Regions from separate parts of the Agaribacillus sp. DX54 genome, predicted to be linked through region 2. Evidence: riboswitches for the same ligand, from Rfam matches in the RefSeq annotation. Region 2 holds a riboswitch; the other holds the start of a gene.
The links. A riboswitch is a leader RNA that binds a small molecule or an ion and turns the genes downstream of it on or off. The one in region 2 is predicted to bind S-adenosylmethionine.
Positions count from the first base shown of each region.

Region 1: it holds a riboswitch for S-adenosylmethionine, as region 2 does, so the genes downstream of both, AC04NP_RS14515 (O-acetylhomoserine aminocarboxypropyltransferase/cysteine synthase family protein) here and AC04NP_RS19030 (4Fe-4S binding protein) in region 2, are expected to answer to the same signal.

Region 1 covers NZ_JBXEQE010000012.1:85,872-97,684, reverse strand. Annotated here, with positions in the region: gene AC04NP_RS14560 (M56 family metallopeptidase) at 1-23, shown strand, start outside; gene AC04NP_RS14555 (murein hydrolase activator EnvC family protein) at 249-1,430, opposite strand; gene lolB1 (lipoprotein insertase outer membrane protein LolB1) at 1,417-2,172, opposite strand; gene AC04NP_RS14545 (tetratricopeptide repeat protein) at 2,165-3,889, opposite strand; gene AC04NP_RS14540 (lipopolysaccharide biosynthesis protein) at 4,117-5,613, opposite strand; gene AC04NP_RS14535 (enoyl-CoA hydratase/isomerase family protein) at 5,638-6,423, opposite strand; gene AC04NP_RS14530 (NAD-dependent epimerase/dehydratase family protein) at 6,479-7,432, opposite strand; gene kbl (glycine C-acetyltransferase) at 7,544-8,740, shown strand; gene AC04NP_RS14520 (hypothetical protein) at 8,758-9,621, opposite strand; SAM riboswitch class I at 10,279-10,380, shown strand; gene AC04NP_RS14515 (O-acetylhomoserine aminocarboxypropyltransferase/cysteine synthase family protein) at 10,633-11,813, shown strand, end outside.
Region 2 covers NZ_JBXEQE010000019.1:57,777-69,589, reverse strand. Annotated here, with positions in the region: gene sucD (succinate--CoA ligase subunit alpha) at 1-94, shown strand, start outside; gene rny (ribonuclease Y) at 174-1,739, opposite strand; gene AC04NP_RS19070 (cell division protein ZapA) at 1,838-2,122, opposite strand; gene AC04NP_RS19065 (hypothetical protein) at 2,133-2,429, opposite strand; gene pheT (phenylalanine--tRNA ligase subunit beta) at 2,430-4,844, opposite strand; gene AC04NP_RS19055 (DUF1684 domain-containing protein) at 4,967-5,584, opposite strand; gene radC (RadC family protein) at 5,654-6,364, opposite strand; gene rpsT (30S ribosomal protein S20) at 6,478-6,729, opposite strand; gene AC04NP_RS19040 (zinc dependent phospholipase C family protein) at 7,043-7,891, shown strand; gene AC04NP_RS19035 (pirin family protein) at 7,849-8,760, shown strand; SAM riboswitch class I at 8,860-8,977, shown strand; gene AC04NP_RS19030 (4Fe-4S binding protein) at 9,235-9,582, shown strand; gene AC04NP_RS19025 (trans-sulfuration enzyme family protein) at 9,611-10,789, shown strand; gene AC04NP_RS19020 (nitrite reductase) at 10,995-11,813, shown strand, end outside.

The sequences.
Region 1 (11,813 bases), on a different contig from region 2:
AACAAATCATTGTGCAAAAATAATCTCCACCGGTTACCGGTGTTTTGCCTTATGAAAGTTATTGATTCCGATACGTCCGCGTACAGATATTGTGCTCTTACCATGAACGATATCAATTTTAAATGCAACGTTTCGCCACCAATATTTTCCCCCCACGGCTCAAGCCCCACCCACAGATTACGATTGACAATCATCATCCGATTTACCCCTACGGCATCGAGCCTCACACCCACACTCCAACTCACACTCTACTTAGGTGAAAGCCACGTTTGAGGGTCGAGTTTTTGGTTATTTTTCCAGACTTGGAATTCCAGTTCGGAGACGCCGTTATTGTCGGTGTAAACTTCGCCGATAACATCCCCCTCCCGGATTTCCTGCCCGGTTTTTACCAGCACATTTTTCATCTTGGAATAGACGGTAAAGTATTCACCGTGTTTTACGATAACAGCGGTACCATTACCGGGAACCAATGCAACCCGGAGCACCTTGCCGGAGTATACAGACCTCACCTTCTGGTCTTTATTGGTCTGAATATCCACGCCATTGTTATTGACTACAATGCCTTTCAGGGTTTGATGGGCCTGGCGGCCGAAGCGGTTGGTGATAAACCCGGGAACGGGCCACAACATTTTTGATTTTTTACCCTCGAAAGACGATGAAGCTGCTACTTCGACCTTTGCCGAGGAGGCCCGGGCAATCTCTTTTTTCACAATATCTGCTATCAGTTTATCCAACCGTTTTGCCGCTTTTCTTCTATCAGCCAGCTCTTTTTTTATCTGCTTTTCCTTGGTGCCTAAAGACCTGATGATTCTATTTTGCTTTTTTTGCAGGTTGAGCAGGTTTTGGTTTTCTTTCAGTTGCAGGCCTAAAATATCTTCTTTCTCTTTGCGTTTTTCTTCCATCTGTACCCTTTGACGGCCCAGTGATTCTTTTACAATTTTTATTTGTTCCACCTGGTTGATGCGGGTTTCTCCATACTGTTCCAGGTACTTCATGCGCCTAAAAAACTCGTTAAATGTTTGTACGGAAAACAAAAAAACTAGCTTGTTATAGCTGTTAGAGGTTTTGGAAGCACTGTGCAACATAGCAGCGTATTCATTTTTCAAGGTTTCAAGGTCACTGGCCATCGCGTTTTCGATGCTTTGTAATTCATTTAGTTCCGAGTTAAGCAAACCCACTTCCTTTTTTATCGAACCGATGAGGCTTTTTCTGGATTTTATCAACGCAGATAAGGCATTTAGCTGGCCCAGACTGGCCTTCTTTTTTGTCTCCGTCTGTGCCAGAATTTTTTCTGCCTGGGCTATTTTTTTCAGGGTTTCCTTTTTCTCCTTCTCGAGTTTTTGCCGGTTGTCGTTTTGTCCCAAGACGGCCGGCGAATGTGTGAGTGTTAACAGTAATATGAAAGCAATAAGTAATCTACCTACGCGCATACTTCTGAGGAATATTAAATGGAAATTTCAATGGTTTTTCGGGTATTTCAGCTTTGCTGAAGACCAGGTTAATTTCCGTAAATAAAGTTCTGTTTCTATCATTATATTTTAGCGTTGCAGCGCTGGTAAACGGAAATGGTACTTCATTGACCATGTTAAAATCTTTGTAAAGCAAATTCAGGGTATTTCTCGTAGCCGCCTGCTCGATGGAAACTTTTTCCAGCCTTTGTGTAGACCGGCTTACATAATTTTCAATGGAATGAATATCTGATTTTTGCTTTATCAGGAAAAAATCACTTTGCCTGCTGACCTTGTCCCTTTTATCAAATGCAAACGGCAGATTCCCGATAAACATCGATTCTATTAATTGGTAGCTGATATCGAACTTGTATTTTTCTGCCAGCTCATCATAATTATAACTATAGAATTCCTTATTAATCCTGTCAATCATTGTTAAGGAGTCCTTGGTGATCAATACCCTGCCTCCTTCAATGCCCCCCACTCCGGAAAACTGTATCCAAATCAAGCTGTCTTTCCGTATTCTGATATTTGCTTTTACACTTTGACGTTCATTGTTTTCCAGATAGTTGACTTTAGCCTTACCCCGTAAATAATCAAAGTCAAATTCTTTAATCTCCAGTTTATTTTTTTTTGCGGAAGAAACGGTGCCGGTTAGTTCCCTTTTGCAGGAATAAAATAAGGTAGTCAGGCAAATCAGGAGGAAGTAGTGCTTTTTATTCATATAACTTTCGGTCAGCGATTTTTTTATCTATAAACTCAGAGTTACCATCTAATTTCTTCGCTTTTTCCCATTGCTCAATAGCCATATCTTTTTCGCCAAGGCGGAACAGCACATCGCCATAATGTTCAATAATGGTACCGTTGGGTTCACCTGATTTTAACGCCCTCTCCAGATACTTTCGTGCATCCTTGTATTCTTTCAACATGTACAATACCCAGGCATGGGTGTCCAGGAAAGTAGCATTGTCCGGATTTTCTTTTACCAGTCGAAGTGACATTTTTTTGGCTAGATCCAGTTTTTCTTTTCTCAGGGCCAGATAATAACTATAATTATTTAATATAATGTAATTGTTCGGATCATGTTCCAACGCGGCTTCAAAAGCGGCATCTGATTTTTCATATTCTTTTAAAGCACTGTAAGCTTCACCGAGCTGGCCGTTAAAAGCACCGGTGAGGTTATTATCTTTTTTTGCGAGTCTTTTGCCATATTCAAGTATTTCCGCTGCCTGTTCATAATCTTTCTTCACCACTTTGGAAGTGCCGTTATAAAAATAAATGATGGCCTGATTAGGAAAGACTTCCAGAGCAGCCTCGCTATGGGCCAAAAGCCCGTCGATGTTGTTCAACTCCCATTCTATTTGTAAAATGTTGAGCCATACGTTAAAGTTGGAATTATCCAGTTCCAGTGCCTTCAGGTATTTTTTAATGGCCTCTTTCTTCTTTCCGGTTTTTAAGAGAAAATCACCATAGATGATATAGGTGTTGGCCTCATCGGGATGCGACTTTTCAAGCTTTTCGGCCAGTTCAGCAGTAAATTCTTCCACATCTTTATCGGGCAACTGACTGATAAAACCGGCCAACAGCTGAATTTTGGTTTCTATGTTAAGCTCCGCGTTTTCAAAAACAATCTTCAGGTTATTTCTGGATTTTTCACTTTCACCATTCTTACGGTATATGTCGGATAACAACAACCGGCTGTTTGAATAGGAAGGATTTTCTTCATCCATTCCCTCGAGGTACTTTATGGCTTCATCGTACTTATTGTTGGAGATCAATATCTGCGCTAAATTAATCACGTACGACCCTTCCCCCGGATAACTTTCCACCAATTCTTTTCCCTCCTGAACGGCCTTTTCAAGGTTGTTTTGTTTTAAATATACTTTCTGCTTGGCATAGGTAATTTCGGGCAGCTTTCCAAAAGACTTCTCGGCCCTGTTATAGGTAGCGATAGCCTTGTCGAGTTGATTGCCATACAGATAAATAGAAGCCAGGTCAAAAAGATATTCCCTTGAAGAGTCGATGGTATTGATCATTTCCTCATATATCTCGGCCGCCTCGGTGTACCGTGATTGCTTATTGTATACCTGGCCTACCAGCAAAAAATAGTATTTGTTTTCCTTACTCAATTGCAACGCCCTGACAGCATATTCCTCGGCTTTCTCGTATTCTTCATTTTTAAGGTAGATTTCGCCGATTTTATAGTGAATAGTAGGGTTATCGGGGTTGGTCTCCAAAGCATGCATGAAATAACCTAATGCCTTGGTATAATCTTCCAGTATGAAATACTTTTGCCCCTCAATAAAGTTTTTCTCGGAAGCAATCTTTTTTCTTTCATCGTTTAACTCACCTTTCTTGGGTTTTTGTGCCAGAGTAACTATGGTGGTTAAACCAAACATAGCTGTTAATATGAAAACGCTTAATCTTTTTTGAGTAGTCATTATTTCAATCTAACGGAAATACTAATTTCTTTTATTATCCCAACAAAAATCATACAATATGTATATCATAACAAGCAAATAGTTGGCCAGGCTTAACCCAGGTGATATTAGAGGCGAAATATCCGCTTTAAAAAGTTATCATATATTAAATAACGGTTTTTGCAACAATTTGTGAAGTAAAAATACAATGTTTTGGCCGAAAAGGGAAAAAAATGTCTGCCTTCGCTTTAAATTTCGCGTTTCATCAGGTTTTTTCTTTCCACCAAAAAAACAACACCGACCAGCACAAATGTGATAACCAGCTTTATGGGGTATTCCAGGCTTTTGTTCTCAAGGCTTAAAAAACCAAGAACATACACGGCCAGTATACCAGCCAGCAGGTAAAGAAATGCCACTTTAAGATTATATGGGATAGGAAAGTGTTTTTGGCCGTAGCCATAACAAACAACCGCCATGGTAAAATAAGCCAGTATGCTGGCATAGGCAGGCGCCATGTAACCCACTTTGGGTATCAAAAAGAAATTGGCAGTGATGGTGATAAAAGCCCCTGTCAGGGCAAAGTAGGCCCCGAAAATGGTTTTATCGATAATCTTAAACCAAATGGCGAAGTTAGTATAAACTCCCATAAACAATTTTCCTATCAGCAGCCAGGGTACCACCATCAGGGCTTCCCTGAACTCCGGGCTTCTCAACAATTCCGTGGCAATAAATTCCTTATTAACGCTAACGCCCACAAAAACTATGACAGCGGCAATGACAAAATAGTGGAACACACGTGCAAACAGGTCAGGGGCGTTTTTATCTTTGGCACTTGAGAAGAAAAAGGGTTCGGCGGCAAACCTGAAAGCCTGATTCCCTAAGATCATCAGCACGCTTAGCTTCACACTGGCCCCATAGATACCTTGTACATCCTGATTGGTTTTTCCAGGATAAAAACCTTCAGGCAGCAAGTCGCCCAGTAAAATGATATCGAGCCTCTCATTGGTAATACCGGCAATTCCGGTAATGGTGATAGGCAAAGCATACCAAAACATTGGTTTGAAAGTTTGCCAGTTGATTCTGAAACGGATTTGCAGGATCGGTTTAAGAAGAAAAATGATATAAAACGCATTGGCAATTAAATTGGCGATGATAATATATTCCACGCCGTAATCCGGGATGAAAAACAGATCGACCAAAGGTTTTAAAACCGGCAAAAAAGATCCTTCATGAATTTTGGGACAAATACCAAGTAGAAAAATCTGAAGGACTATGACCAGAATCACATTAACCAGCCTGTACACCGCAAACCTGACCGGTTTATTTTGGTATCTTAGTTGAGCAAAAGGCAGGGCGACCAGGGCATCTATCCACAAGATTACGGCCAACCATATGATGTAGTGGGCTTTTCCTTCATAACCCAGTAAAGAGGCAATGGTTGGTGAAAATATGACGAGGTTAACTGAGACAAACGTACTCAGGTAAAAAATGAAGGAACCGGCATTCCGGTAAGCTTCCCGGGGATTCGCTTTATTGGCAAACCTGAAAAAGGTGGTTTCCATCCCGAAGGAATAAACCATGATAATGTAGGCTACATAAGTGTACAGGTCACTGTAAACTCCATATTGTGCAGTATTCAGCACATCGGTGTGCAGTGTAACGAGTAAATAATTCAGAAATCTGCCCAGAATACTGGGTACTCCGTAGATGGCGGTTTGACCGGCTAATTTTTTGAGGGGGTTCATGAGTGGCTCGAATGTGTTTTAAGCCTATTCACCCTTAAAAGCCGGTGCTCTTTTCTCTAAAAATGCTGAGGTCCCCTCTTTGAAATCTTCTGATTTACAACAATTTGAAAAGCTGTTGGCCTCAGTTTGATACCCCTTTTCTTCAGGATGGAAAACGGCATTAACACAGTTTATGACCATGCTCACTGCCAACGGGGCTTTGCTGATAATCTTTTTTAGCAGTTCACGGCACTTGGGAAGTAAGTCAGCCTCGTCCTTTACTACATGGTTTACCAACCCCAGTTGTTCCGCCCGTTTGGCAGAAATCATTTCACCGGTCATCATCATTTCCAGGGCCTTGCCTTTTCCTATCAATTGGGTTAGTCTTTGTGTGCCACCATAGCCTGGAATAATACCCAGGTTAACCTCAGGCTGACCAAATTTTGCATGTTCAGTGGCCACACGCAAATGGCAAGCCATGGCTAATTCACACCCACCGCCCAGCGCGAAACCGTTAATGGCGGCAATAACAGGTTTAGGGCAGTTTTCAATAGAAAAAAAAGCTTCCTGTCCCTGCTCGGCAAATTTTCTTCCATAGACCTCATTTAACTCAGCAATCTCTTTGATATCGGCACCCGCTACAAAAGCCTTATGCCCTGCCCCGGTGAAAATGACGCCCTGTACCTTTTTGTCGTCGTAAGCATCCTCAATCGCCGTCTTTATTTCGCTGACAGTGGCCGCGTTTAGCGCGTTCAGCTTATCGGGCCTGTTAATGGTAAGTGTCAGGATGCCTTCGCGGATTTCTGAGATTAAATTTTGGTAATCTGCCATATTGAAAATATGTTTTTTTCAAAGATAACACCTGCCTTATGAAACACCAATTTAATTAAGAAAATTGACCTGAGCGTTTTTTTAGATTGTCCAGAATATCCCTGGTCATTTTTTCAAGATTAAATTCCGGTTGCCAGCCCCAATCTTCCCTTGCCGCGGAGTCATCGATGCTGTTGGGCCATGAATCGGCGATGGATTGTCGAAAATCGGGTTTATACCTGATATTAAAATCCGGCAGATGACAGCGGATCGATTTGGCAATATCGTCCGGACTAAAGCTCATGGAAGCCAGATTATAGCTGGACCGGACCGAAATGTTGGTTTTCTCAGCGTCCATTAAATCTATGGTAGCTTTGATAGCATCGGGCATATACATCATCGGCAGCAAGGTATCTTTTTCCAGAAAACAGTCAAAAACCTGCCCTGCCAGGGCTTTGAAATAAATATCCACGGCATAGTCGGTGGTACCACCTCCCGGCATGGCCTTGTAACCGATCAGACCCGGATACCGGATACTTCTCACATCGACACCGTATTTTAGAAAATAATACTCACACCATCTTTCACCGGCCAGTTTGCTGATGCCATAGACCGTGTTTGGGTTCATAATCGTGTTTTGAGGAGTGAGATCGCGGGGCGTGTCAGGGCCGAATGTAGCGATGGAACTCGGCCAATAGATTTTGTTTATTTTTTTTTCCCGGGCAATGTCCAGACTGTTGATCAAACCGTCCATATTCAACTTCCAGGCAAATTTGGGATTTTTTTCCCCGATTGCCGACAAGATGGCAGCTAAATTGTAAATTTCATCAATTCGATGTTTATCCACAATCTCACCAAAACTCTTTTTGTTTAAAACATCCAGGTGTTCAAAAAAATCATCGGCCAGATCCATCTTTGGTGCGTTAATATCAGAGGCAATGACATTTTCGTGGCCGTAGCGCTGGCGCAATGTGGCTGTCAACTCATAACCGAGCTGACCACAGGCGCCAATAATCAAAATTTTCTTCATCTATTTGGATTTATGTGCGCGAAAATAAGAATTATCATCAATAATATTGCAAATGACCCAGGTAGTTTTGATTATTGTGGAATTAATAAATAATGTAAAGTCAAAAAGATCATGTACGATACACTAAAGCCATTTTTGGAAAAAGAGTTGGCGGAAATAAAAGCAGCCGGTCTGTTTAAAAATGAAAGAATTATTACAACTCCGCAGGGAGCTGATATAAAAACTTCGCATGGGGAAGAAGTGATAAATTTTTGTGCCAACAACTACCTGGGACTTTCTTCCCATCCCAAAGTTCTGGAAGCGGCCAAGAAAACCATCGATACCCATGGTTTTGGTATGTCGTCGGTCCGGTTTATCTGCGGCACCCAGGATATCCATAAGCGGTTGGAAGAGAAAATATCAGCTTTTTTGGGAACAGAGGACACTATATTATATGCTGCGGCTTTCGATGCCAATGGAGGTGTTTTTGAGCCGTTGTTTGGCCCGGATGATGCAATCATATCTGACACCCTGAATCATGCTTCAATTATTGATGGGGTGCGGTTGTGTAAAGCACAGCGCTTCAGATTCAAACATAATGACATGGATGATCTGGAAACACAACTTAAAAACGCAGCCGCAGCCGGTTGCCAGCAAAAAATCATTGTTACAGATGGTGTATTTTCTATGGATGGTACCATTGCCAGGCTGGATGAGATTTGCGACCTTGCTGACCGGTATCAGGCATTGGTTATGTCCGACGAATGCCATGCAACAGGTTTTATGGGAAAAACGGGCAGGGGTGTGCATGAGTACAGAGGTGTGATGGACAGGATAGATATAATTACCAGTACGCTGGGAAAAGCACTGGGAGGAGCATCCGGTGGTTTTACCTCCGGGAAAAAAGAAATCATTGAAATGCTGAGGCAACGCTCCAGACCTTATCTTTTTTCAAATACCCTGGCCCCTTCCATTGTAGGTGCTTCTCTGGCGGTTTTTGACATGCTTACTGAAACGACCGAACTCCGGGATAAACTGGAAGATAACACCAGGTACTTCAGGAGTAAAATGACAGCGGCCGGGTTTGATATTAAACCCGGGGAGCACCCTATTGTTCCTATCATGCTGTATGATGCGGTTTTGTCACAGCAATTTGCCGAAAAGCTGCTTGAAAAAGGGATTTATGTAATAGGCTTCTATTTTCCGGTAGTTCCCAAAGGACAGGCCAGAATCAGGGTGCAGATATCAGCCATTCATGAAAAGCATCATTTAGATGCAGCGATTCAGGCTTTTACGGAAGTCGGAGAGCAGTTGGAGGTGCTGAGTTAAGTAGGAAGGGTGGCGTTTTACTTTAATGCGACCAGCTCGAGACCTATCAGATCAATAAGCTTTTCTTTTTGAAGCTGTGTCAGGTTGGGGTCACCCAAAAAACTCCTTGCTGCCAACTGCCGGAATGCCCGGATTCTTTTTGAATCATACAGTGCGAATGACTTTTGTATGGAAGCGGCTGCTTTGAAGACCTTTTTTTGGTTATAGTAATATACGGCATTATTATAATGAAGCAATCCGGCTAACTCTGTCAGGCTGATATTTTTATGATTAATGGTCACAGCATATTGATACAATTGCTCATGAGAGCCAACACTGAGGTTATTGTTGCTGTTATCTTTGTCAACGTAGTATCTGATCCTGTCTGCTATTTCTTTCGGATTGTCGTTTAAACCGCCGGTAGGATCTGTTGACTCTATAAGGAATTGTCGATCTCCCGATTTGGCAATTATCAATACATGAAAATCAAACTCTTTGATTTCGTAATCCATGCCGAGATAGTCCAATAATAAGGCGTAAAAAGCCGTCCCAGAGACACAATCGTAGGCTCCTCGTTCCAGTATATCCTCGACGGAGGTGTGGGGTTGGTAGTGTTTGAGATACTTTCTGTGGGTTTTATAGAATAAATAATTGAAAAATTTATTGTCGCTTTTAATCCGTGTTCTCTTCTGGCATAGTTTACCCAAATAGGTCCTGAGATCCGGTAGTACGCTATTTTTACTTTTATTTGTCTCATTTACCGTACCCAAAAATAGCGGGAGGTGCTTGTTGATGCCATCTGTGTTTCCTTGCACCCCGGCCTTGTTCATATCGGTTTGTCCTATCGATTCGGCATAAATCGACAACAGTAAAAAGGGTAATATGGTAAATAGTGTTTTCAAAGATTATATCTAATGTTAAGCGAATGTTAACTAATATAAAACTAAAGATAACGTAAAATTAACAATTATTTAACAATAGAAAGTTGGAAATTTAACGATTTTTACCTGTGTAAGGTTTCTTGATTTTTAGTAATTCTTCAGGTGAAAACCATAAGTACATCACTTTTTTCTGGCAAATTTAGGCTGATCTCTATTGTTAGTGTTAACAGAAAAGTATTAAAAAATAATAGAATAATACCAAAAAAATGAAGGATTTTATCGATTTTGTTGAACTTCCGGTACATCTCGCCCCAAGAATTTTGTCGAAAATGTTGCGCAGCAGCCACAAGACGCTTCCACCATCCCATACCCTTAATGATAAGAGGATGCGATGATTTCATAACCCCCGGCCCAAGGGTGTATCCCCCAAAATAGTTGTCAATTTTCCATTGTCAATTGTCAATTAACTCTAGTTGTTAAAACAAATTATACTTATTTGTTGGCCTTAGTCTTAGAATTACGAGTCCCGGATTGCAGGTTAGCGTCAAACCCGCAACCCCAACCTCGCAACCCGTAATCCGCAACCCCCAAAACAATTTCATCATGTTTCTTTCAAAAATTTGGAAACAAACTAATTTGTGTTTACGTTTGTATCCTCAAGTCAATTAAATTTTAATTGATTTATAAAGAAGCGTTAAGAGACAGGCTCGATGAAACGCTAGCAACCTGAACACTTGTTCAAGGTGCTAATTCCTGATCCCAGTTGGGAAAATATAAATTGATTAGCAATATGAAAAATCAACTCAGGTACTTCCGATTAACAGGATTTAAGGTTAAATCACAGATTAATGCTGCTTTCAGGACATTGAATCCATCATATATTAATAATCAGCATGCCCATTTGTCCATGTGCTGTTGTTGTTATATAATACCTTAGTTGCTTATCCGTTGGCCCGGATAGCATCCAACCAAAAAACTTCCCTCATCAGTTTATCAATTTAATCAAAATTTAACAGTAAAAAGTACAACGATATGTCACAAACATTAAAATTCGAAACCCTTCAATTACACGCAGGTCAGGAACTCGATGACAGTAGCAGCCGCTCGCGTGCCGTACCTATCCACCAAACTACCTCTTATGTTTTTAAAGATGCCGAACATGGGGCTAACCTGTTTGCCTTGAAAGAGTTTGGAAACATTTATACCAGGATCATGAATCCCACCACGGATGTTTTTGAGAAAAGAATCGCCGCGCTTGAAGGTGGGGTAGCAGCCCTGGCTGTGGCCTCGGGGCAGGCAGCTCAATTTATCGCCCTGAATAATATCATGCAAACCGGCGATAATTTTGTTTCCAGTTCATTTCTTTATGGTGGTACCTACAATCAGTTTAAAGTTTCTTTTAAAAGATTAGGCATAGAAGCCAGGTTTACCGAAGATGAATCTGTAGCAAGTTATGAAAAGCTGATAGACGATAAAACCAAGGCCCTGTACCTGGAAACCATTGGAAATCCGGGTTTTAATGTCCCTGATTTTGAGGCTATTGCTGCCCTCGCCAGGAAATATGACCTGCCTCTTATTGTGGATAACACATTTGGTGCGGGAGGGTACTTGTTTCAGCCCCTAAAACATGGCGCCAATGTGGTGGTAGCGTCAGCAACAAAATGGATTGGTGGCCACGGAACCAGCATTGGCGGCGTGATTGTCGATGGTGGTAACTTTAACTGGGCGAACGGCAAGTTCCCTGTATTTACAGAACCTGCGGAAGGATACCATGGATTGAACTTCTGGGAAATATTCGGTGAAGGTGGCCCTTTCGGAAACATAGCTTTTATCATCAGGGCCAGGGTTGAAGGGCTTAGGGATTTTGGTCCTGCACAAAGTCCGTTTAATTCGTTTTTGCTATTGCAGGGACTGGAAACCCTTTCACTAAGAGTGGAAAGAACCGTGGAAAATGCCTTAAAACTGGCACAGTGGCTGGAGCAACATGATCTTGTTGAAAATGTCAACTATCCTGGCTTAGCGTCGAGTCCGCACCATGGGAATGCCAAAAAATATTTAAAAAATGGTTTCGGAGGTGTATTGACCTTCGAAATTAAAGGAGGTAAGGAGAATGCCGAAAAACTGGTGAACAGCCTGCAGCTAATCAGTCATCTGGCCAATGTGGGTGACTCCAAAACGTTGATCATTCACCCGGCTTCCACTACCCATCAACA
Region 2 (11,813 bases):
GAAGGAATGTGGCGTTCACGTGGTAGAATCTCCGGCAGATATAGGAGAAACCATGGCCAGGGTATTAGGCAAACAACAAGTAGAAACGAAGTAATAGAATTGACAGTTGACAATGTACAATTGATAGAAGTATTTAATTGTCAATTGTACATTGTCAACTGTCAATTAATAACTCACTTAGCAAAATTAACAGCCCTCATCTCCCTGATTACTGTAATTTTAATTTGCCCGGGATATTGCATATCTTTTTCTATTTTCTGCGAAATATCAAACGACAGCATACCGGCTTGTTCATCTGAAACGCTTTCGGCATCTACAAGTACCCGGAGCTCTCTGCCTGCCTGAATGGCATAACACTTATTAACACCGTCAAAATTGAGCGCCAGATCTTCCAATTCTTTCAACCTTTGTATATAAGAGTCCATAACTTCCCTACGTGCCCCGGGTCTGGATCCTGAGATGGCATCACAGGCCTGAATGACAGGTGAAATCAACGTAGTCATTTCGATCTCATCATGGTGAGCACCAATAGCGTTACAAACATCAGGATGTTCCTTGTACTTTTTCGCCAACTCCATACCCAGAATAGCATGAGGGAGTTCCTGTTCTTCCGGCCATACTTTACCGATATCATGCAAAAGACCCGCCCGCTTTGCCAGTTTTGCATTGAGGCCCAACTCGGATGACATGACCGCGCAAAGTTTTGCCACTTCTTTTGAATGTTGCAACAGGTTTTGGCCGTAGGAAGATCTGAAGCGCATTCTTCCCACCAGCTTAATCAGTTCCGGGTGCAATCCGTGGATACCCAGGTCAATGACTGTTCTTTCGCCCAATTCAACAATTTCCTCTTCAATATTTCGGGTAGTTTTAGCCACTACCTCCTCAATTCTTGCCGGGTGAATACGCCCATCAGTTACCAGCCTGTGTAAAGCCAGCCGGGCGATTTCCCTCCTTACCGGATCAAAACCCGATATAATGATGGCCTCCGGTGTATCATCCACGATAATTTCAACACCGGTCACAGACTCAAGCGCCCGTATATTTCTTCCTTCACGGCCAATAATCTTTCCTTTAATGTCGTCACTTTCGATGTTAAATATGGAAACACAATTTTCTATAGCATGCTCAGTGGCAGTTCTCTGAATGGTTTCAATAACAATTTTCTTTGCCTCCTTGGTCGCTGATAACCGGGCCTCCTCCATGATCTCCTTGATGAATGAGGAGGCTTTTGTTTGAGCTTCTTCTTTTAAGGTTTCTACGAGTTGATCACGTGCCTCATCAGCAGTTAGATTTGAGATTTTCTCAAGCATGCTAATTTGCTGCTTTTTCACCTTTTCCATTTCCTCTTTCCTTTTAGCAATGATCTCCAACTGGGCATTCAGGTTTTCAGTAGAACTTTCCAGTTCCGCCTCTCTCCGCTTCATCTTCTCAATCTGCTTGGAAAAATTTTGCTCTCTCTGCTTTAGCTTGTTCTCATTACTGATGATTTGATTTTTCTTTCGGTTGGCTTCTTCTTCAAACTCGGCTTTCAATTTCAGAAATTTTTCTTTTGCCTCTAAAATTTTGTTCTTTTTAAGGTTTTCTGAAGAAATCTCCGCCTCCTTTATCAGTAGTTCTGCTTTTTCCTTTGTTTTCAGTTCTTCCTGTTTATAGGCCTTTTTCAACACTATCCGCCCTGCAAATACACCGATTAACAAGGAAATTATTGCAATTATCGGGTAAATGATAGTCTCATCCATACGTTTCAATTTAGTTCATATTAGAAAACGGCAGGTAGGATGAGTTAAACCAAGTATTTCAAAATGGAAAGTTGAGGGAAAAGGATATAAAAAAGTAATTATAAAGTTCTGGAAATTAAATCATTCAAGCTTCTAATCCTATTTACTACATTCTCGTCAACGCCGTCATTGTTTTCCTCTAATTGTAATTTTTCTATCAAACAATCAAAAGCAACCATTGCCAGTAGATCTTGTTTATCATCTATTCCAAATTGATCTCTATAATTTCTGATTTTTTCGTTAATGACTTTTCCAGCCATTCTTATCCTCTCCTCATCATTTGGGTGTACCTTCATTGGGTACTCCCGGTCCCCAATTTTAATTCTAATTGAAAGCTCCGTCATAGGAGTAAATCTACTCACTCAAATGAGCGATGCATTTATCAATTTCTTTAATATAATTATTTATCAATTGTTTCAACTCAGCAGTATCCTCATGCTCTACTGCCATACTTCTTACAAGTTTACTAATTTTAATCTTATTTTGAAAATTATTTAAATGATCATCCTTAGTTCTGATAGAAACCTTGAGTTGGTTATTTTCGTCTTTAAGATATTGAATTTCTTCCTTTAGCGCCTTATGCTCATTCAACAAAAGTTTTAGCCTTCTTTCCAGCGCCTGAAACTCAGAATTTAGTATTTCGCGATCCATTTATTTTCTGATAATTGCTCCTAGTTCTTTTTCAAACGACTTCATTAACCTATCCATGGTTTTGTCAATCGTTTTATCGGTTAGGGTTTGGTGGTGATCCTGTAAAATGAATTTTATGGCGTAGGCCTTCTTCCCTGTACCTACACTTTCGCCTTCATATACATCAAATACACTGATGTCTCTCAATAACCTGCTTTCACTTTTTTCCGCAATCTGCCTGATTTTATCAAATCCAATTTTTTTATCCAAAACCAGGGATAAATCTCTTCGCACTTCCGGAAACTTGGAGATTTCCTCATAATTAACACGCTTGTCACTTTGCTTTAACAGATATTCCCAGTTGAAGATCGCATACCACACATCTTCCTGTATGTCTGCCTGACCGGTAACATCTTCAGAAAGCTTCCCAAAAGCTACTATTTCCCTGCCTCCTACAGAAATTTGTAGACCAAAGGCAAATAATCCGTCATAAATTGCTTTACTATCGGTATTTGTAACGCTAAATTTATTTAAAATTTTTGCAACCACGGACGAAAGATCATAAAATTCTAACTGACGTGCCTTATTAATCCAATTTTCATCCTCCACCGTTCCGGTCAGTAAAAGACTGAGACCAGTCTTTTCGCCATAGCCTTTTTCGCTTTTGAAATAAGATTTCCCGAATTCAAAAAACTTCAGATTCTTTTGTTTTCGGTTAATATTATAGGCCAGGGATTCCAAACCAGTGAATACCATATCCTGTCTCAGTACACCCAGGTCTTCACTTAATTTGTTTAAAATCTCGACATGTTTAGTTTCGTCAATAAAATCAGCATTAACCGCATAGCTGGGTTTGGTTAAAGAGTTGGTGATGATTTCATTGAAGCCCATGGACGCAAGCATTTCGGAAGTCCTGAATTGAACCTGTTCCCTGTCAATAACAGGAAATTCAGACAAGTAATCGGTGCCAATATGATCAGGTAATTCCACATTGTTAAAACCATAAATTCGCAATATCTCCTCCACAATGTCTGCTTCCCTTTTGACATCGACACGATACGGTGGTACCAGCGCAATAAAACTCTCATCTTCCCGGTTGTCAGTTTTTATATCCAGGTTTTCCAGAATCTTGAAAATTGTGGCCTGATCTATCTCTTTACCAATCAGTCTGTTGATATGGCTGAACTTCACCTTTATACTTGTGTCCTCAACCGGTTCGGGATAAACATCGACGATTTCCGAAGATATGTCACCGCCACAGATGTCTTTTATCAGCAAAGCTGCCCTTTTTACTGCATAGATAGTAATTCGAGGGTCGGTACCACGCTCAAATCGAAATGAAGCATCAGTTTTTAATCCATGGGTCACGGAGGTTTTTCTAATGTAATCAGGTGAAAAATAGGCCCCTTCAATGAAAATATTTGAGGTTGTGTCGGTTACTCCTGATTTGATGCCCCCAAATACTCCCGCAATACACATGCCTTCTTTTTCGTTACAAATCATGAGATCATCAGCGGCCAGTCTTCTCTCTTTTCCATCTAAGGTAACAAAACCTGTGCCTTCAGCCTGGGTTTTAACGATTATTTTATGGCCGGTAATCCTATCGGCATCAAAAGCATGTAAGGGTTGACCTATTTCATGGCACACAAAATTGGTTACATCCACCACGGCATTGATGGGCGTTAGGCCGATGGAACGCAACCGTACCTGTAGCCAATCCGGTGATGGTTTTACGCTGATATTCGACATGGTAACGCCGGAATATCTTGGGCAGGCCTCCCGATTTTCTACCTCAACACGAATTGAACGTGCAGTGTTGTCAATTTTAAATTGATCTACCGACGGCCATTTTATAGATTTGTCAAATACAGCTTTGAGATCCCTGGCTACGCCAATATGGGAAATAGCGTCACCTCGGTTGGGGGTCAATCCTATTTCGATAATGTAATCATTTTCAAGTTTAAAATATTCACTGGCAGGAGTTCCGGGTTTTAAATCTGTTTCCAAAACCATTATCCCGTCATGAGAATCTCCTAACCCGATCTCATCTTCAGCACAAATCATGCCCATAGACAATTCACCTCTTATTTTTGTTTTTTTAATCTTAAAGGGCTCACTAAATTTGGGATACAGTGTTGAACCTACCTTGGCCACTACCACCCGTTGGCCTGCCGCTATATTTGGAGCACCACATACAATCGGCAATGTTTCCTCTTCGCCTACATCGACGGTAGTTATCTTCAGCTTATCAGCGTTGGGGTGTTTTTCACAGGTCAATACATTCCCGATCACCATTCCTTCTAATCCACCTTCTACCGATTCATACTTTTCTATCCCTTCAACCTCAAGTCCGGTTTGCGTAAGAGTTTCGGACAATACCTCCGGTTTATCTTTGACCTCAATGTATTCTTTGAGCCATTTTAAAGAAATCTTCATATTAGTTTCAGTGCTAAATGGGTTTTTTGCCCGTATATAAAAAAACAAAAATGTTAAATTGAATCAATCTGATGGCAAAATAAACAGCAAAATTATAAATTTACCTGAATTATCACCAGACATTAGTTTTTCAAATAGTTTTTCTCGCCTGCTTTAATAGCAACGGACAAAAAGTTTTCCTTGGGAGGCAAGGGACAACTAAACTTATCACTATAAGCACAGTAAGGGTTGTAGGCCAGGTTAAAATCAATAATCAACTCATTATTGTCAGGTATTTCAAAGTCCAGGTACCTGCCTGCTCCATAGGTTTCCAGCGCACTGGTTCCATCAGCAAAAGGAAGAAACAACTGGTCATCTGGTTTTTGAACGGATTGATATAACACCAGTCGCAATGCTTCACCACCTAATTGAAATTTGGCGTAAGCATATTTTTTATATTGCTTTTCTTTACCGTCAGAGGTAGGCATAGTCACAATTTCTCTGGCAGTAAGCAGCGCTAAGGTAGCCTTGACTTTGTAGGTCTTATCGACAGGATAGTAGCTTAAACCCTCGAATTCTTTTTTATCTGCGACAGTTAAAGGGGAGTCTGCTGAATTACGAAGAAATTCATCCTTTTCATTTCTTTCCTGCTGAATTAACTCAGTATAGGAAATATCTTCACCTGTATCTGAAAATGTGTAAATTATACTGCCAATAACCACTAAGCAAGCCACAAACAACAGAATACGGGTGTTTTTCATGATCGTTATCTTTATCCTCCTGGCAAAAATAACGGAAATTACGGGCAAAATGCACCTTTGGATATAGTTTTATAATATGCCCTCATCGCTAAAGCTAAAGTAACTTTCATCTGTAAAAATCAAATGATCGAGTACCGGTATATCAAGCATTTTACCGGATGATTTTAACTGGCTGGTTAATCGGATGTCAGCCTCACTGGGTTTGAGGGTACCTGAGGGATGATTATGTACAAGGATGATAGAACTGGCCAGGTGGTTGAGGGCATGTTTGAATATAACCTTGGGATCTGCCAGGGTACCCGACACCCCTCCCATGCTCACGGCAAGTTTTTTCAGAACCTGATTGGCACGGTTTAAAAGTATGATCCAAAAATGCTCTGTTGGCTGATCCAGCAGGACTGGCCTCATTAATTTGTAGACATCTGATGATGAGGTTATTTTAAATTTACGGTTGGGAGCGATTTCATTTCTCCTTCGCCCCAGTTCAAAGGCACTGATAATGGCTATGGCCTTTGCCTCGCCTATGCCTTTGATCCTTTGTAATTCTTTGGCATCAAGCCTGGCGATTGTGTTGAGATCGTGATTAAACTCGTTTAACACACTTCTGGCTAAATCAATTGCACTCAATGACTTCGTGCCGGTAGCAATCAAAATTCCTAAAAGCTCTGCATCCGTAAGGAAAGATTTACCTTTATTTAAAAGCTTTTCCCGTGGTCTGTCTTGTTCAGCCCAATGGCGAATATGGAAGCCGTCGCCGACTCTGTAGGTGGTGTTTTTCATAATAAGTCTAAAAAATGTATTGCCCCTCTGGAGCCCCAAAAAAAAGTCTTCTAATATAAAAAAAGCCTCATGTTTTTTCAACACAAGGCCAAATTTTTTCTTCTGTATTTTTCTTACAAACTGTTTACGTAGCTTGTTAGTTTTGATTTATTATTGGCTGCTTTGTTTTTATGAATGATATTTCTCTTGGCCAACTTATCCAGCATACTGGAAACTTTTTTCAATAGTTCTACTGCCTCTGCTTTATCGGTAGTTTCCCTCAGTTTTTTGATATAGGTCCTGGTTGTTTTATGTTGATATCTGTTCCTTAGCCTTTTGGCATTGTTAGACCGTATCCTTTTTAACGCAGATTTATGATTCGCCATTTTATACCCTTCATTTTCTTTAAGAATGCAAATTTAATACTAATTCTATAAATTACAAAAACGCAAGATAATTTTTAAGTTTTGTTTTCTCCTGCAATAATTCCTGTTTATATTACTATAGAATTCCCCCCTTTTTTTAAAATGCCACCAGACCATGAACAGATCATGTATTTTTTTATTATCGTTGCTGCTATGCCATTTTAATGGTAACAATCCTGAATATTCAAACCGTATTGCAACAGAAAAACCTTTGTGGGGCTTTTATGCCCATAAGCTGATTAACCGTCTGGCGGTATTTTGTTTACCCCCAGAAATGATAGTTTTCTATAAACCTAACATCCGCTTTTTGGAAGACCACGCCGTAGATCCTGATAAAAGAAGATATGCCATAAAGGGAGAAGCGCCAAAACATTATATTGACCTGGACCATTTTCCGGCGGAAAGTTTGGATCAATCAGCTTTTTACTGGAAGGATGCTGTTGAAAAATTTTCAATCGATACCCTGATGAGCCGTGGAGTCGTGCCATGGCATATAGTGAAGGTAAAGCATCAGCTTACCAAGGCCTTTGAGAAAAAAGATTTCCATAAGATTTTAAAACTTTCAGCCGATCTTGGACATTATATAGGAGATGCCAACGTTCCACTGCATACTACGAGCAATTATAACGGACAATTAACCGGTCAATATGGCATTCACGGTTTCTGGGAATCCAGAATTCCTGAACTCTCTGCCGATAGTTACGATTTGTTTGTAGGCAAGGCTTCTTATTTATCCAACCCTCAAAGAATTGCCTGGCAGGCCATAAAAAATGCGCACAAAGCCGTTGACTCGGTTTTGTTGTTTGAAAAATTATTGAGCGAATCCTTTGCTGAAGACAAAAAATACAGCTTTGAAGAACGGAACGGACAAACTGTCAAGGTATATTCCAAACCTTTTAGTCAAGCTTACGAAAAAAAGCTTAATGGACAGGTTGAACGCCAGTTGAAGGCTTCAATCAAGATGGTGGCGGACTTTTGGTATACTGCCTGGGTTGACGCAGGCCAACCGGTACTGGTGGGCCTGAACAGTGAGAATAATATGAGCTTGCTGGAAAAACTACTAGAGGAAGAGAGTCTTTTATGGCAACAGAAAAAATTTCCTGCAAGACCTCACAAGAATTGAAGATGGAGGTCAATGTAGCCTTCCCACCCAGACTTACCCTGGTGTTGGCTAAAAGCTTAAATTACATGTTGCAACATTTAATGAGCGCCTCCGTTAATTCAATCATGGCAATAACTATCTATCCAAAAAAAGAACAGGCCAGCGGCCAGTTTGCAGCAGGAGCCATCAAAGAAAACAAGCCAATCGGTTTTCCGCACGAGGGAGGCGAGTTAAAGCCCTTTTCTTCCTTGTTTTACTGGGCCCATGCCTGGTCCGATCAAGGTGGGTTAATCGGGGAACATCCACATCAGGGTTTTGAAATCATGTCTTTTGTATTAAAAGGTGAAATTGAACACTATGACTCGCAGTTACAAAGTTGGAAAAGGCTCCGGGCTGGTGACATGCAGATTATCAGGTCAGGAAAGGGCATATCCCATGCCGAGAGATTTTTGCCCGGTGCGCACATCTTCCAGATTTGGGTCGACCCGGACTTGAGAAAAACCCTGAACAATCCCGCTACCTACAGCGATTACAGGGCAGACAGCTTTCCGGAGTCAAAAGAATCCGGTTGTGTAGTCAGAACTTTAAAAGGGCCTGGTTCACCTTTAACGATGAATGCCAATATTGAAAGTATCAGAGCGCTCCGGTTTTCCGAGGGACACCACAGAATAGAAATAAACAACAAAAACATGCTGGGAATATATGTGACCGAAGGATTCCTCTCGTTAAATGAAGAGGCCGTGGGGCAGGATGATTTTGTATTGATCAAGGAAGAAAAAGAGATTTCTATAAGCAATGAATCGGTTGCCGGACTGTTTATTATAGAAGTTCCTGATAATCCGGGGTATGAAACCTATGCCAATATGCAGGGTATTTCAGCTAAAATCTGATTTTGTTTAAATAAACTGAACTTAAGTAATTTGAATTCCGTTTGGAAACATAACAATTACCTTTTATATTTGGAACTTCAAGTCAATTATAAGGTAATTGATTTATAAAGAAGCGCGGAGAGACAGGCTCTGTGAAGCGCTAGCAACCATATCAGCAATTTATTAAATTGATAGAAGGTGCTAATTCCTGATCCCGAAAGACGGGAGAATATAAATTAATGAAACAATGAAAAATAACACAAATCTTTTAACAGCCGAAAAAGCCTCACTTTTGAGCCCCTCTATTATTCATAATGAGAATGATACTCTAGTGTTTGGGTGTTGTTGTTGCTAATCAATACATTTTATCTTTCATGAAGGATAATCTGGCCTGAGACAAACTTGTCTCAGCGCAATCAAATTACATCAAATCAATAATTTTCAGAAGAAACAGGCGAAGGAGTTAAATCCTGAACCGCTAAAACAAAGAGAAAAATGGCATTAATGATTACCGACGAATGTATCAACTGTGGAGCTTGTGAGCCGGAATGCCCAAATACAGCCATTTACGAAGGAGGAATAAATTGGAAATGGGGGGAAGGCAATGGATTAACAGAAGTTACCGATGCCCATGGAAATGTAATTGATGCACAAGAAGATCAGGAACCGATTTCGGAAGACTTTTATTTTATTGTCAGCGGCAAATGCACCGAGTGTGTGGGATTTCATGAGGAACCACAATGTGCCGCGGTATGTCCGGTTGATTGCTGTGTTGAAGATCCGGAACATGTAGAAAGTGAAGAAATGCTATTGACTAAAAAAGAAGGTTTACATTTAGTTTAAAAGGATAGATTGCGACAGCGCACTAAATATGAGTGAATTTAAACACATAGAAACGAAGGCCATCAGGACACAAAATGGCAAGGCATCATACAGGGAGCATTGTGCGCCGATTTACATGACTTCAAGCTTTACTTTCGAAGATGCTGAGCAGGCCAGAGCACTGTTTGCAGATGAAATCGAAGGTAACATTTATACAAGGTTTTCAAACCCCAATAATTCAGAATTTGTAGAAAAGCTTTGCTTGTTGGAGGAAACCGAAGATGGTATCGCGACTGCCTCAGGCATGGCAGCTATGTTTTCCAGTATGGCTGCGCTGCTTAATTCCGGAGATCATGTGCTGGCTTCCCGTTCGGTGTTTGGATCCACACATCAGATCTTTACCCAAATTTTTCCGAAATGGGGCATTGAACACACCTACGCAAATATCAACGACCCGTCAGATTGGGAGGGAAAGATCAGAAAAAATACAAAAATGATTTTCGCTGAAACACCTTCCAACCCGGGTTTGGATCTGATAGATATGGAGTGGCTGGGAGGACTTGCGGAAAAGCATGGACTTGTCTTGAACATTGACAATTGTTTCGCCACGCCCATACTGCAACAACCGTCAAAATATGGAGCGCAAATTGTGACTCACTCTGCCACCAAGTTTATGGATGGTCAAGGCAGAACCATTGGCGGGGCAATTCTTGGAAAACGTGATTTGATTGACAAAATAAGGTTTTTTACACGGCATACCGGACCTGCCCTGTCACCTTTTAATGGTTGGATACTGTCGAAAAGTCTGGAAACCCTGCCCTTGCGCATGGAAAGACACTGTGAAAATGCCATGAAAATTGCTGAATACCTTGAAGGACACGAGGAACTTGAGTCGGTTAAGTATCCATTCCTAAAGTCACACCCGCAGTACGATTTAGCCAAAAAACAGATGAGATATGGCGGGGGGCTAATCACATTTGTGGTTAATGGTGGTTTGGAAAGGGGCCAAAGGTTCTTGAATAGTCTGAAAATGTTGTCGTTTACAGCCAATCTCGGCGACGCCAGAACCATCGCCACACATCCGGCCTCAACGACACATTCAAAACTTTCGGAAGAAGACCGGAAAGTTGTGGGTATATCTCCGGGCCTGATCCGTATTTCTGTGGGTTTGGAAAATGTCAATGATATATTGGAAGACATCGTAAACGCATTAAATGCATCTAAATAGAACTATGAGAATAAAAATATACTATATCGCTCCCCTTTGCCTGGTTAACCTGTGTATGATGGCTTGTTTTTGTTGTTGTCGAAACTGTATCAGCAGGGAGCATCTGTAATTTTATGCAAGTTTAGTATAAGTTTTAGAGCCTTCCTGCTGACACAGGAAGGCTTTTTTTGTGAGTTGTAATCAAAGTATTAAACAATCTATAAAAATGACACCAGAATTAAATAACAAAATTTCAACCGAAGCGAAAGAAGATATTCGCGAGTTGGCAGAGAAAATCAGTCGTTTTCGTGATGGCAAGATAGACGAAGAGAAGTTTAAAGCGTACCGGCTTACAAGGGGCGTGTATGGACAAAGACAATTGGGTGTGCAGATGTTTCGCACCAAAATACCTTACGGCCGGCTTACCGCCGATCAATTGACACGGATAGCCGATATCTCGGAGAAATATACGAATGGTAACCTCCATACTACCACCAGGCAAAATATTCAATTGCATTATGTAAAGTTGGACGACAGTCCTGCCATTTGGACAGAATTAGAAGAGGTCGGGGTAACAGCCCGTGAAGCATGTGGTAATACTGTACGTAATGTAACCGGCTCTGCACTGGCAGGAATCGATCCCAATGAACCTTTTGATATAACCCCCTATGCTGAATCGGTTTTCAGATATTTTCTTAGAAATCCAATATGTCAGGATATGGGAAGAAAGGTAAAGATTGCTTTCTCTTCCAGTGACAAAGACTCGGCGTTCACCTATTTTCATGATTTTGGGTTTATTCCAGTTGTGAAAATTGAGGATGGCAAGGAAATCAGAGGCTTTAAAACTGTGGTAGGTGGCGGCCTGGGTGCACAGTCTTTTGTGGCCAGGACTGCCTACGAGTTTTTACCTGAAAACCAGATTATCCCTTTCACCGAGGCAGCGCTCAGGGTTTTTGACCGTTATGGGGAACGTGAAAAAAGGTTCAAAGCAAGACTGAAATTCTTAATAGATGAAAAAAGAGGATTGGGATTGGAAAAATTCCTT